One region of the Holdemania sp. genome, then DNA from elsewhere that is predicted to be linked to it. Evidence: predicted binding sites of a transcription regulator. Region 1 holds the regulator's gene; each other region holds the start of a gene.

Region 1 (4,606 bases):
CCTAAGCTTAACGGTGTAACGTCCAGCAGTAAGACGTCCTTGACGTCGCCGCTGATGACGCCGCCCTGGATCGCCGCGCCCAAGGCTACGACTTCATCCGGGTTGACGGAACGGTTCGGTTCCTTGCCTAATTCCTGACGGACAGCTTCCTGAACCGCCGGGATTCGGGTTGAGCCGCCGACTAACAGGACCTGATCAATATCATTCTTGGTTAAGCCGGCATCCTTCAATGCCTGACGAACCGGAACAACCGTGCGGTCGACCAGCGATTTGGTCATCGCGTCAAACTGCGCGCGGGTCAGCGTCGCTTCAAAGTGCAGCGGTCCGGCTGCGCCGGCGCTGATGAACGGCAGGGAAATCTGTGTCTGAACCATACCGGACAGATCCTTCTTGGCCTTTTCCGCCGCTTCCTTCATTCTCTGCAGCGCCATCCGGTCCTGCTTCAGATCAATACCATTTTCTTTTCTGAACTGATCTGCCATCCAGTCGACGACCACGTTATCGAAATCATCGCCGCCTAAATGGTTGTCGCCTGCGGTTGCCAGAACTTCAAAGGTGCCGTCGGCCAGATCCAGAATCGAAACGTCGAACGTACCGCCGCCCAGGTCAAAGACGAGGACTTTCTGTTCCTTGTCAGTCTTGTCGATACCGAATGCCAGCGCTGCCGCTGTCGGTTCGTTGATGATCCGTTCCACTTCCAGGCCCGCGATCTTACCGGCGTCTTTCGTCGCCTGACGCTGCGCGTCGTTGAAGTAAGCCGGAACGGTGATGACGGCCTTGTCGACCTTCTCGCCTAAATAGCTTTCCGCATAGTCCTTCATGTAGCCTAAGATCATCGCGGAAATTTCCTGCGGCGTGTATTCCTTGCCGTTGAGCTGAACTTTCTCATTGGTGCCCATTTTCCGCTTGATCGAAATAATCGAATCCTTGTTGGTGACGACCTGACGCTTCGCCGCATCGCCGACGATCCGTTCGTTGTTCTTAAACGCGACGACGGACGGTGTGGTGCGGTTGCCTTCCGGGTTGGTGATTACTTTGGCTTCGCTGCCTTCCATGACGGCGACGCAGCTGTTGGTTGTACCTAAGTCAATACCGATAATTTTTCCCATAATAGAAATCCTCCTTATTTATTTACACATTTTCACTTATTTGCTTATTCGCTGACCTTGACCATCGCGGCGCGCAGGATTCGGTCTTTTAACATGTAGCCCTTCTGCAGCACCTCGGTGACGTGGTTGGGTTCGACGCCCTCGACCGCTTCCATCATCAAAGCCTGATGGAAATTCGGATCGAATTCCTTGCCCTGCGCTTCGATCTCGCTCACGCCCTCTTTGGTCAGCGCGTGAATGAGCTGCTGATAAATCATTTCCACGCCTTTGCGGTAGCTTTCGGTTTCCGGCGTCGGCTCGATTGCCAGCGCCCGTTCCAGATTGTCCAGAACCGGCAGGATATCGAGCGCGAAACTTTGGATCCGGTATTTCCGGGTTTGCTCGGCTTCCTGCTGAAGACGCCGCCGGGTATTCTCCGTATCCGCGTAGGCTTTCAGGTATTCGTTCTTCAGTTTAACGTTTTCCCCTTCCAGCTCGCTGATCCGTGTCTTCAGTTCTTCAATTTCATTTTTCTTGGAGAAGAAGCCTTTCTTCTTCTCGTCTTTCTTGTCTTCCTTTTTTTCTTCCGGCTGCTCCGCCGCTTCTTCCGCGGCCGGCGCTTCCGGTTCCACCTGCGGGCTTTCCGTCATTTCTTCGGTCTCGCCCGGCGCCGCAGCCGTTTCCGGTTCGGCGTTCTGCTCGTCTTTTTTCATTTCTTCCTGGTTATTCATGGCTGCCTCCTTTTCCGTATAAACTCTCGATCGACTGACTGACCATTTCCAACAGCGAAACAATTTTGTCGTAATCCATCCGGGATGGTCCGAAGACCATCAGCTGGCCTTCCTCCTCGGAACCAAGCTTGAACTTGCTGGTGACGACGGCCATGTCGTTGACCCATACCAGCTGGGCGTTTTCGTTCATCTTCAGCGCCAGCTCCGAATTGGTTGTGGTGCCGATCTGACGCCACAGGCTCGGGTTCTCCATCATCGTCATCAATTCCTTCAGCTTTTCAATGTCGGCAAATTCCGGCTGGTACAACATGTTGTTCTGGCCGCTGAAATATACGTTCTCGCTCGCGAACTTGACAAACGCGTTGACAAACGCCTGAAACAACATTTCATGCCGTTTGACATGCGCCGCCAGGATCGGTTTGATCGAATCCATCTTATCCACGACGTCTTTGATCAAAGTGCCCTTCAATCGGTCGTTCAGAATCTGGCAGCAGGTTTGGATATCGTCTACTGACAGGTCGTCGTCGAACTGGAACGTCCGGTTTTCCGTATGCCCCAGATCGGTAATAAAGACTGCCACAGCACTTCGGTTGCTGATCGGGAACAGCTTGACATGCTCCAGCCGCTGCCGGCTCGCATCCGGCCCCAGCACGCCGGAAGTCAGGTTCGTCATCTGCGAGAGGATGTTGCAGCTCTCGCGGATGGCATCGTCCAAATTCAGCGGTTTGCTGGCCAGCTGCTGGCGGACTGCCACTTCCAGCTGGTTATCGACCTTGTGTTCCATCAGATGTTCGCAATAGAACTTATAGCCTTTTGTGGAAGGCACGCGGCCGCTGGAGGTATGTGTTTTTTCCAGCAGTCCCATTTCTTCCAGGACCATCATGTCGTTGCGGATCGTTGCGCTGGAGTAAGGGAGCTGATACTTTTCCATCAGAGTCTTGGAACCGACCGGCTCGGCTGTCTGAACGAACTCGTCGACAATGGCCTTGAAGATTTCAATCCGCCTTGGTGTCAGCATCATCCCGCCTCCTTTAGCACTCTTTCCCGATGTCTGCTAACAGTATAATCCAGCTTGTTAGCACTGTCAAGTTAAAAGTGCTAATTTTTTTCAAGTTTTCAAGCTTATCGCTGTTCGACTTTCAGCTTGGGACTCATACACTTTACCAGGAGGCTTTTTGCCTATGAAAAAAGGAATGACAATCATCTTTTTCACGCTGCTGGCCGCGCTGCTTTATTATGGATCGGTAACCTACCAGGCATCCTGTCAGGCGTTGTCGATTTGGTTTGAAAAACTGGTGCCGTCGTTGTTTGCGGCGATGGTCGTAATCCGCATCCTTGATGGTCAGGGATTGTTAGCCGCCCTCTCAAGGCGGCTGTTTGGATTTACCGAGCGCTTGTTCCGCATCTCGCCGGCCGCTTTTTCCTTAGTCTTCGCTTCCTTCTTTCTCGGCTCGCCCGCCGGACAGATCCTGATCGACGATTATGTGCGGGATGGCCGGCTTTCGCAGGCTGAGGGGCAGCGGCTGGCTTGCTGCGTTACGGTCAGCACGCCGTCGTTTATCTTGATCACCTGCGGTTCGGTTCTGCTGCGATCCTTTCAATACGGCTTGATGATCTGGCTGGCGGAATTCTTCGCCGTGATGCTGCTGCTGTTCTTTACGCGCAAGACGCCCGTTGCGTTGCAACTGGATCCGCGCGGATCCGTTCCTTCCTTATTTGAGAATTTAAAAGACGCGGTTGTCCAGGCCGGCGTCAGCTTATATTTCATCGGGGCGTATCTTCTGCTGACACTGGTACTGCTGAATTTAGCGACGATGAAGCTGCCTGCTGCCTGGCATCTGCCGATTCAGTGCGTGACCGAGTTTTCCTTAGGCACCAACAATCTGGCGCTGCTGCCGCTGGCCGTGCCCCTGAAAGCGCTGCTGATGACGCTGGTGCTGGGATTTGCCAGCTTCAGCGTGCATCTGCAGGTCCTCTCGCTCACGCCGCATCTTCATCTGGCTTATCTGCGTTATCTCGCTTACCGGCTGATGCAGACCGGCCTGGCCGGCGGTCTCTTCCTCTTCTTGATGATGCTGCAAAGACTGCGCGGCTGATCATTGCTTTCATTTGTCCTTTCTGGCTTAAAACCACAGGAAAACCGCGGCGAATTTCCTTATTTTCGGATCCGCCGCGGCTCTTTTTATTTTCCAGCGCTCGTCTGAAGCCTCTGTCTGTCTAAAATCTGGCCGGGTGATTTTTCAGCCCCCATTTTCAGCGTTATCCTGATCAATGGAACCGCCTGTAAAATCCTGTACTGTTTGTTTCAAAGCCTGCGTTCCTTCTCACCCGTCCTGCCTGCGGGCAGTGAAGTCTGCCGCGGCGGTTTTTCCCCGCTGGGAAATCGCCGTTATTCCCCACCGGTTTTCTTTTTCAGCGGGTTCAGCTCTTCTTCAACCTCATTGATGATGGCTTCCGGGATAAACTTCGACAGATCGCCGTTGTTCAGCGCGATTTCCTTGGATACGGACGACGATAGAAAGGAATACCGCGGCCGGGCAACGAAGAACACCGTTTCAATCGTCTCATCCAGAAACATATTGGCCGTCGCCTGCTGCAGCTCATATTCATAATCCATGACCGCCCGGATGCCGCGGATCAGCACCTGCACGCCGATCGACTTTGCAAATTCCACCGTCAAACCATGGCCGACCACAACTTTGACATTCGGCAGATCGCGCGTGATCTCCTGCAGCATCCGCACGCGCTCTTCCTCAGTAAAGGCGTTGCGTTTGTTCGGATTCTTCA
Region 2 (4,606 bases), on a different contig from region 1:
TGGGAAAAAGAAAAAACAGACAGCACCGGGGGATTGTGCTGTCTGCGTGAAACACAGAGTTATGATCGTTGATGAATTCAGTTATGGCTTAGTACATGCCGCCATCCGGCATGGCTGGCGCCGCCGGAGCATTCTTTTCCGGCAATTCAGCGACCGCCGCTTCGGTTGTGATGAACAGCGCCGAGATGGATGCCGCGTTCAGCAGCGCGTTGCGGGTAACCTTGGTCGGATCTACGATACCGGCTTCAAACATATCGACCCATTCGCCCTTCTTGGCGTCGAAGCCGATATTCTTGCCTTCTGTCAGCTGACGGGAAGTGATCTGATCGCCGTCATAGCCGGCGTTTTCCGCAATCTGATACAGCGGCTTCAGAATTGCTTCAAAGACAGCGCTGATGCCCTTCTGTTCATCCGGAGTTTCGCCCTTCAGCTCGTCGCGGTATTCGCGATAGATCGAAGCCAGAGCTGCGCCGCCGCCGATGACGATGCCTTCGACAACAGCCGCCTTCGTCGCATTCAAAGCGTCTTCGATCCGCAGCTTCTTTTCCTTCATTTCGCTTTCTGTCGCAGCGCCGACCTTCACGATCGCAACGCCTGTTGTCAGCTTCGCCAGCCGTTCGTTCAGACGCTTTTTGTCGTATTCCTGCGTCGTGTTTTCGATCTGCTGCTTCAGTTCTGCGATCCGCTCGTTCAGTCTTTCCTTGTCGCCTGAACCGCCGACGATAGTTGTGTCATCTTTCTTAACAACGACGCGGTTCGCATGTCCGAGATCTTCGATTTCGCCGTCTTTCAGTTCCATCGCCAGATCCTTGGCAAAATACTTCGCACCGGTGACGATCGCGATATCTTCCAGCATTGCCTTCTGATTGTCGCCGAAGCTTGGCGCCTTCGTGCAGACAACATTGAACGTGCCACGCAGCTTGTTCAGAACCAGCGTCGCAACGACTTCCTGATCAATATCGTCAGCAATGATCAGCAGCGGCTTGTTGGTCTGGACGATCTTTTCCAATAACGGCAGGACTTCCTGAATCGTGTTGATCTTCTGATCGGTAACCAGAATATACGGATTTTCCAGCACCGCTTCGTTCTTTTCGCGGTTGGATACCATGTATGGGCTGATGAAGCCCTTGTCATACTGTAAGCCTTCGACTGTTTCCAGTTCAGTTTCAAAACCATTGGACTCGTCAACAGTGATGACGCCTTCGCGGCCGACTTTTTCCATCGCCTGCGCAATGATTTCACCGACTTCCTGAGAACCGGAAGAAATTGCGGCAACCTGAGCGATATCCTGGTTTGTTTCAACCTTATGCGTCTGTTCCAGCAGCTTGTCCGCAATGAACTTCGCCGCTTTTTCCATGCCGACTCTCATCAGCACCGGATTCGTGCCTTTTTCCACACTGCTCATGCCTTTGTGGATCATCGACTGCGCCAGCAGCGTCGCTGTCGTGGTGCCGTCGCCGGCCGTATCATTGGTCTTGGAAGCGACTTCCAGAACCAGCTTCGCGCCCATATTTTCAATCTTGTCTTCGCATTCAATTTCCTTGGCGATCGTCACGCCGTCATTGGTGATTAACGGTGAACCATAGCTTCTTTCCAGAACGACGTTGCGGCCTTTCGGACCCAACGTAATCTTGACCGCATCGGCCAGTGTATCGACACCCTTCATCATTGCGACCCGGGCATCTTTAGAAAAACGGACTTCCTTTGCCATATTCTCATTCCTCCTTTAATTGTTTGTTGTTATTCAATAACCGCCATGATCTTGGATTCCGGAACTAATAAATATTCCTGTCCGTCGATCTTGACTTCAGTTCCGCCATACTTTTCGTAAATGACGCGGTCGTTGACTTTGACGCAGCATTCGACATGCTTGCCGTCGACCTCATGACCGTTATTGACTGCCAGAACCTTGCCTACGGTTGGTTTTTCTGTGTTTTTGTCAGTCAGGATAATCCCGCTGGCGGTTTTCTCTTCTGCCTTTTCTTTCTCTAAGAGCACAAAATCATTACATGGTCTGATCATCGTAATTCCTCCTTATCGCTCAATTTAGCACTCTTGTCTTACCAGTGCTAGCACTTATTATTATAGTCTGCCAAGTCTCTTTGTCAACACTTCTTCGCGACTTTCTGCAAGAAATTCTGATTTTTTCTCTGCCTGCTTTATTTTAGCGGCAGCAATCGGCGAACCCTCGAATATTTTGACGGACAAATCCGAAATGATCGACTTTCACGAATAACGCTTGCTTGTAAAAGAGCTGAAGACCCTTGCCGCAGAGGACGATCATCGGGCATATATCAAAAAAGGCGGCAGTGGATATGGTATAATAAGGAAAAATCAGGAGGTTTAGCATGCTGAAAAGAAAATTTGGAAAAACCGGGATGGAGGTTTCCGCCGTGGGAATGGGAACCTGGAACATTGGCAATCAATGGGGCGCACTGGATGATCAACAGGTTTACGAAACGATTCAGGCCGCCTATGCAAGCGGGATTACGGTCTTTGATACCGCCGATGCTTACGGCATACCCGGCGGTTGTTCAGAAGAACGGCTCGGCCGGGCATTGGAGGGAATCCGCGAAAACGTCGTTCTGATCTCAAAATTCGGCAACTGGGCGAAGCGCTTCGGAGGCGCGATGCAGTTCACCTGCGCCGATATCGTGATCGAAGCCTGCCATGCCTCGCTGTTTCGCCTGCGGACAGACTACCTCGACATTGCGCTGTGTCATCTCAACGATTTACAACCGGCGGAAGTCGAGCCATGGCTGGAAGGGTTTGAGGAGCTGAAACGACGGAGACTGGTGCGTCATTACGGCATATCGACCGATCATCTGGACGTGCTGAAGGAATTCAACCGGCGCGGCAGCTGCGAGGTCGTCGAGCTGGATTATTCGCTGATCAACAAGACGCCGGAAACTAACGGAATGCTGGACTACTGTCTGGAAAACAACATCGGCGTGCTCGTGCGCGGACCGCTGGCGCAGGGGATTTTATCCGGGCACTATACCCGTGATACGCATTTCACCGATACCATCCGCATGCCGTTTAATGAAGGCGGCAGCGCACGGGAAGTCTATCTTCAGAAAATGGACCGGCTGGACCGTGTGCGCGAAGTGGCGGGCAAAGAGAATCTGGTTCAGACCAGCCTGCGCTATATCCTTTCTCATCCGGTTAGCCCGGTTGTCATTCCCGGGGCGAAATCGCCGGATCAGGCTAAGGCTAACGCCAAAGCCGGCAGCGCTTGTCTGGACGACGAACTGTACGCCAGGCTGAAAGCGTGCTGACTTCTTCCATAAATCAGCGTTCAACCCGTCGGCGCATGCCAGCGGGTTTTTGTTTGAGGGCGTTTCTCCTGCGCATGCTTCTTAATATCCTTTCTGATCCAGCCTCTTCCCTGCCTTGCCGCTTCAACTGAATTCATATTCTTAACGAAGTTGAAATTTCCACAGACAAGCCCTGAGCCCCTACGGTCATTGGCCTGAGGTCTGCCCTTGTTTAACCCGAAACTTTAACCGCTCAGCGCTTAAACTGAAATCAACGATCCGCAAACAGGCATGCCTGCAGCCTGACTCTATGGGATTCTGTTTTTTGTCGGGATTGGGTTTCTTTTATCCGCGGCGATTAAGAAACCCGCCGCCCGCGGTTGATTTCTGCAAATTACAATTCATCAGCCGGAAACTCAACTGGTAATAAAAAGCGGCGGACCGGCAGGGATTATCCCGCTGCGGTCTGCACCGTTTTCGTTTCTGTTTTCATTTTTTGATCTTCGGCAAAAAGATTCGGTTCTATAAATTTTGGTGCTGGCGGAAACCAATGCCTTTTTAACGTAATAATAAAGCGGACCACGGGTCATTCCGGCTTCCTTACCGATCGCCTCCAGATTGGTTCCGGCATACCCGTAACGGGAAAAGTGTTCCCTGGCGATCGTCATAATTTTTTGCCTGGTCTGTTTTTCTGCGTTTCCCATAGTGATTCCCCTTTATGCGTTTAACATATCACTTTGCGGCGCTGCCTGAGCTCGAGTAAGCTGGCGGACCGATGATTCTTGTTTTTTATTGAAATCCATTAATGAAAACTTCATTCATTCGCTGAACATGTACGGATTTCTATTTTGGAATACAAAAATTTCTATTTATCGTTTATAATACAGGAAGCAGTAGTCCGCGCCGATCTGATTCAGGGACTTGCCAAAGGCAAGCGATCGGTGGGGAAACTGTAAGATTGCGGAATTCCGCTTCATGGAGGAAAAATGAAAAAGATTATTACGCCCCTTCTCGCCTGCTTACTGATCGCAGGCTGTTCCAGCGCACCAAAAACGAAGACCGAGACGGCTTCCTGCAGCTATACGCAGGAAGGCTTAATGACGGCTACCTATGATCTGACGGCTGAAAACAACGATATTACCGTTCTTTCTTTAAAGATGATCTACGATAAATCAATGTTCGGCGACATTGACTTTACAACGATCACGGAAGAAGAAAAAACACAGATGATCGACGCCATCCTTACCCAGTCCGGCATCACGGAAGACATGAAGGGCGTCACAACCAAGGTTGAAATCGAAGACACGATCATCGCTACGATTGAAATGAACCTGAAGGAAGCGGATCCG
Region 3 (4,606 bases), on a different contig from region 1:
CCCGGGCCATGGCTGACCTGGCCCACCAGTATGGCAGGGAGTTTGTTTTCCATCGGGCGTTTGACTGCACCGTTGATTTCGACGCCGCGATGCGGCAGCTGATCGACTGGAAGGTGGACCGGGTGCTGACCAGCGGCGGGGAAGCGAAAGCGGAACAGGGAATTGAAACGATCGCGAGGCTGCAGCGAAACTATGGCAGTCAGATTGAAATTCTGGCCGGCAGCGGCGTCAATGCGGACAACGCGCAGCTTTTGTTAAAGCAGACTGGCGTTTGCCAGCTGCATTCCTCATGCAAAGACTGGCTGACCGATCCGACGACCGCCGGCAATCACGTCACTTACGCCTTTGCTTCGGCGCCGCATGAGCTGGATTATGATGTGGTCAGCGAACAGAAGGTTCGTGAATTAGCGCTGGCCGCCGCTGGATGAGTCCCTCTTTGGGATTAAGCAGCTCTTGCCTGGTGCACAAAGCGGCGGCTGAAAAGCCAAACGAAAACCGATTCTTCACCTTTGCATCAACCAAGGTCAGGAATCGGTTTTTTTCTTCTTCCGGGAATGTCCCGGCTGTTTTATGATTTTCACTTCGGGTTGAGGTTCAATCCATTCTTCTTTGTCTTCATTGACCAGACCCGCGGTTTCCAGCGACGCCAGTTCACTCAGCTTCGGCCACAGTCCATCCTGCCGAGCCAGCTCTTTGGTCAGCATCCGGATCACGCGCTGATGCCCCGAGGAACATTGATGAAAGCAATTCAACAGCTCCACGTCTTTGTTCTGCAGCACGATCTCCTGGCTTTTCCGCACGCGCCCATGATAATCCAACAGATAGTTGAAATCGACGCCGAAGATTTCCGCCATGCCGAACAGCGTGTTGATATCCGGTTCCGCGACATTATTCTCATACCGGGAAATCGCGCCGTCGCTCAAGCTTAAATCCTGCCCCAGAGCTTCCTGGCTGATTCCCCGTTCTTCCCGCAGCAGACGCAGATTCTCGCCCAATGAGAGTTTTGCTTTCATCCGGCCCCTCCCTTCCTTGTTTTCGTATAAGAATCATATCGTAAAACAACGTAAAAATTTGCCATTTCTCGCTAATGGATAATCTTTATTTTTCTCTTTATCCGAGATAAAATAGAGTTCGACCAGGAGGTGCTTATGGAAAATCCATTTCAGGTTAATTTGAACCTGCTGCCAAACGACGCAAAGACTGATCTCCCCCGGCTGGAAGCTCTGCTTTTCCTCTGCTGCAGCCATGCCGCGCTGCGTTGTCCCTACACAAAGACTCCCTGCGATCAGCGCTGCATCGCCCATATCGAGCAGACGCGAAAAGGTGCAGCCGAAACAGACTGACCGGACATTTACAGAATTCCGTCTGACTTCAAGGGTGATCTTCCTCCTTTTTCTTTTGTCCTGCAGTCTCCTGAAAAGCCGGTAAATTTTAATTTGTGGAAAAGTAGCGCAGCGGACTTGTCAGGACGGGGGAAAAGTGTTATATTATCTTAGCAGTCACTTATCAAGAGTGCTAAAAGGAGGAAATCATTATGGCTAAAAAACAGTTTAAAGCTGAATCCAAGCGTCTTTTGGATCTGATGATTCATTCTATCTATACCAACAAGGAAATCTTTCTGCGGGAGCTGATCTCCAACGCGTCAGACGCCCTGGACAAGCGGTATTACCTGTCGCTGACCGATGAAAATCAGCGCGTCGATAAGAGCGAATTAAAAATCCGGATCGATCTGGACAAGGACAACCGCACGATCACGCTGACTGACAGCGGCATCGGCATGACCCAGGAGGAACTGGAGACCAACCTCGGCACGATCGCTCACAGCGGTTCGCTGGAATTCAAGCAGAAGCTGGAGGAAGGCACCAGCGATGTCGATATCATCGGTCAGTTCGGCGTCGGTTTCTACTCCGCGTTCATGGTTGCCCAGCGGATCATCGTCGAAACCCGCAGCGCCCAGAGTGAACAGGGTTATTCCTGGATCTCCAACGGCGAGGACGGCTACACCATTTCGCCGATCATGAAGGAGACTGTCGGCACGAAGATCATCCTTGAATTGAAGGAAGAAAGCGAAGACGACAAGGTCGACGAATATCTTGACGAATACACGATCAAAAACCTGATCCGCAAGTATTCCGATTATGTCCGCTGGCCGATTGAGATGGAAGTGGAAACGACCAAAACCGTCGAAGGCAAGGACGAACCGGAAACGGTAAAGGAAATCCAGACGCTGAACTCGATGGTTCCGTTATGGAAGCGCAACAAATCGGAAATCAAGGAAGACGAATACAACGAGTTCTATAAGAACAAATTCATGGATTGGGAAAATCCGGCCAAAGTCATGCATTATTCCGTGGAAGGCACGACGTCCTACAACGCGCTGTTGTTCATCCCGGCCAAAACACCGTACAACTTCTACAGCGCCGATTATGAACCGGGACTGCAGCTTTACTGCAAGGGCGTGTTCATCATGGACAAAGCCAAGGATCTGGTACCGGATTACTTCCGCTTCGTCCGCGGTCTGGTCGACAGCGACGATCTGAATCTGAACATCTCGCGTGAAATCCTCCAGCAGGACCGGCAGATGAAAACGCTGGCCAAGAGCATTGAGAAAAAGATCAAGAACACCTTGGAAGACATGCTGAAAAACGATCGGGAGAAATATGAAGAATTCTTCAAGAACTTCGGTCTGTCGCTGAAATTCGGCGTTTACCAGGACTATGGCATGCACAAAGACCAGCTGCAGGATCTGTTGTTGTTCAAGTCCACGCACAACGATGAATACACGACGCTGGACGAATATGTCTCCCGAATGAAGGAAGGCCAGGATCAGATCTACTTTGCCAGCGGCGAGAGCATCGAGCTGATCAAAAAGCTGCCGCAGATGGAAAAGCTCCAGGACAAAGGCTATGAAGTCCTGTATTTCACAGACGACGTCGACGAATTCGCCGCCAACATCATGATGGAATACAAGGAAAAGAAGTTCAAGTCGATCAATCAGGGTGATCTGGATCTGGACGATGAGGAAGAAAAGAAGGCCAAGGAGGAGAAGACGCAGGAAAACAAGTCGATGCTGGACAAGATGAAGGAAGCACTGGGCGAAAAAGTCAAGGAAGTCCGCCTGTCCTCCCGTCTGAAATCCCATCCGGTCTGCCTGGTCTCCGACGAAGGTCTGTCAATGGAAATGGAAAAAGTCCTGAATCAGATGCCAAACCAGAATGAAGTCAAGGCTGGCAAAATTCTGGAAATCAATCCGGATCATGAGATCTTCGCGACGCTGCAGAAGATTTATGACAAGCATCCGGAACTGATGGACGAATACACCGATCTGCTTTATACGCAGGCGATGTTAATCGAAGGTTACAAGATTGAAGATCCGATCGCGTATGCCAATCAGGTCTGCGATCTGATGATCCGCGCCAACCAGGAATAAGCTTCAATCAAAACCCAGATAAAAAACAAGGAAGAAATGGAAGAACACCTGTCTAAAGCGTGTTCTATCCCTTCTTCCTTTTCTTTTCCCCCAGCTTAATGCTATAATTACATTTATTCAGGTTAGATTATTATTTAATGAATAACAAGGAGGAATAAGGCATGAATTCTCTGACAGAGATCAACGCCCGGCAGCTTCTCGGTCTGCTTGCGAACTGTTTCGATATGATCGATCCGCGCCTGATCGGCCATGAGCTGCGTTCAGCTTCCTATGCCGACCAGCTGCTGGAAGCCGCGGGGATCGAGGGAGAAACCCGGCGGGATCTGGACTGCCTTGTTTTTCTGCATGATATCGGCGCTTACAAAACGGAAGAAATTGCGCGGATGATCCAGTTTGAAACAGAAACGTGTTGGGATCATGCGATCTACGGCATGCTTTTCCTGCACCATTACTCTCCGTTTTCCACGATGGCCGACGCGGTCATGTTTCATCACAGCCGCTATGACAAAATGCTGGAAGCGGGAATTGACCGCAGAACAGCCCAGACTGCCAGTCTGATCAGTTTCTGCGACCGTCTGGATATCTTTCTCACCTATGGTCACGGAACCCTCGCCCAATTTTTACAACGAATCCGCCGCAGGGAGTACGCAGGCTGGTTTTATCCTGCGCTTCTGGAACTGGCTGAGAAAGCCGACCTGAAATCCGTTGCGGCCGCGAGGCCGGATTTTCTGTTTCAGCGGGAACGGCAGTTCCCATTTTCATCGCGCCAGATAGAAACGCTGCTGACGATGTTGATCGTCGTCATCGACTTTCGTTCCCGCCACACGGTTACGCACACGATGATCACCGCCTCGACGGCAGTGCAGCTGGGACGCCGGTGCGGCGTTTCCGCTGATGATCAACAGGCGCTGAAAATTGCCGGAATGTTCCATGACTTGGGGAAAATCGGCATTCCGCTGGACATTCTGGAAAATCCCGGACGGCTGACCCCAGCGGAAATGACAATCATGAAGACGCATGTGGAAAAAACAGCGGCAATCCTGAACGGCTGGGTCAGTGAGGAAATCTGCGATATCGCGCTGCGTCATCATGAAAAGCTGGATGGTTCCGGTTATCCGGACGGACTAACACTCCAGCAGCTGACGCTTCCCCAGCGGATTCTGGCCGTCGCCGACA

What was found. The regulator HrcA, encoded in region 1, represses chaperone genes, less so after heat shock. The targets are predictions, from matches to a motif close to TTTTAGCACTNNNNNNNNNNNAGTGCTAAAA.
Region 2: a site for HrcA is predicted at 2,045-2,075, ahead of AC5OW4_RS04680 (co-chaperone GroES). Genes of this name have one in related genera too.
Region 3: a site for HrcA is predicted at 1,491-1,521, ahead of htpG (molecular chaperone HtpG). Genes of this name have one in related genera too.

What each region holds. Positions count from the first base shown of each region.
Region 1 covers NZ_CFQZWI010000061.1:7,854-12,459, reverse strand. The annotation lists gene dnaK (molecular chaperone DnaK) at 1-1,109, opposite strand, end outside; gene grpE (nucleotide exchange factor GrpE) at 1,154-1,819, opposite strand; gene hrcA (heat-inducible transcriptional repressor HrcA) at 1,812-2,837, opposite strand; gene AC5OW4_RS09910 (hypothetical protein) at 3,001-3,915, shown strand; gene coaD (pantetheine-phosphate adenylyltransferase) at 4,209-4,606, opposite strand, start outside.
Region 2 covers NZ_CFQZWI010000017.1:24,469-29,074, forward strand. The annotation lists gene groL (chaperonin GroEL) at 89-1,711, opposite strand; gene AC5OW4_RS04680 (co-chaperone GroES) at 1,741-2,022, opposite strand; gene AC5OW4_RS04685 (aldo/keto reductase) at 2,349-3,278, shown strand; gene AC5OW4_RS04690 (TetR/AcrR family transcriptional regulator) at 3,674-3,961, opposite strand; gene AC5OW4_RS04695 (DUF1307 domain-containing protein) at 4,244-4,606, shown strand, end outside.
Region 3 covers NZ_CFQZWI010000005.1:58,285-62,890, reverse strand. The annotation lists gene AC5OW4_RS01990 (copper homeostasis protein CutC) at 1-428, shown strand, start outside; gene AC5OW4_RS01985 (helix-turn-helix domain-containing protein) at 525-1,013, opposite strand; gene AC5OW4_RS01980 (hypothetical protein) at 1,149-1,343, shown strand; gene htpG (molecular chaperone HtpG) at 1,535-3,430, shown strand; gene AC5OW4_RS01970 (HD domain-containing phosphohydrolase) at 3,592-4,606, shown strand, end outside.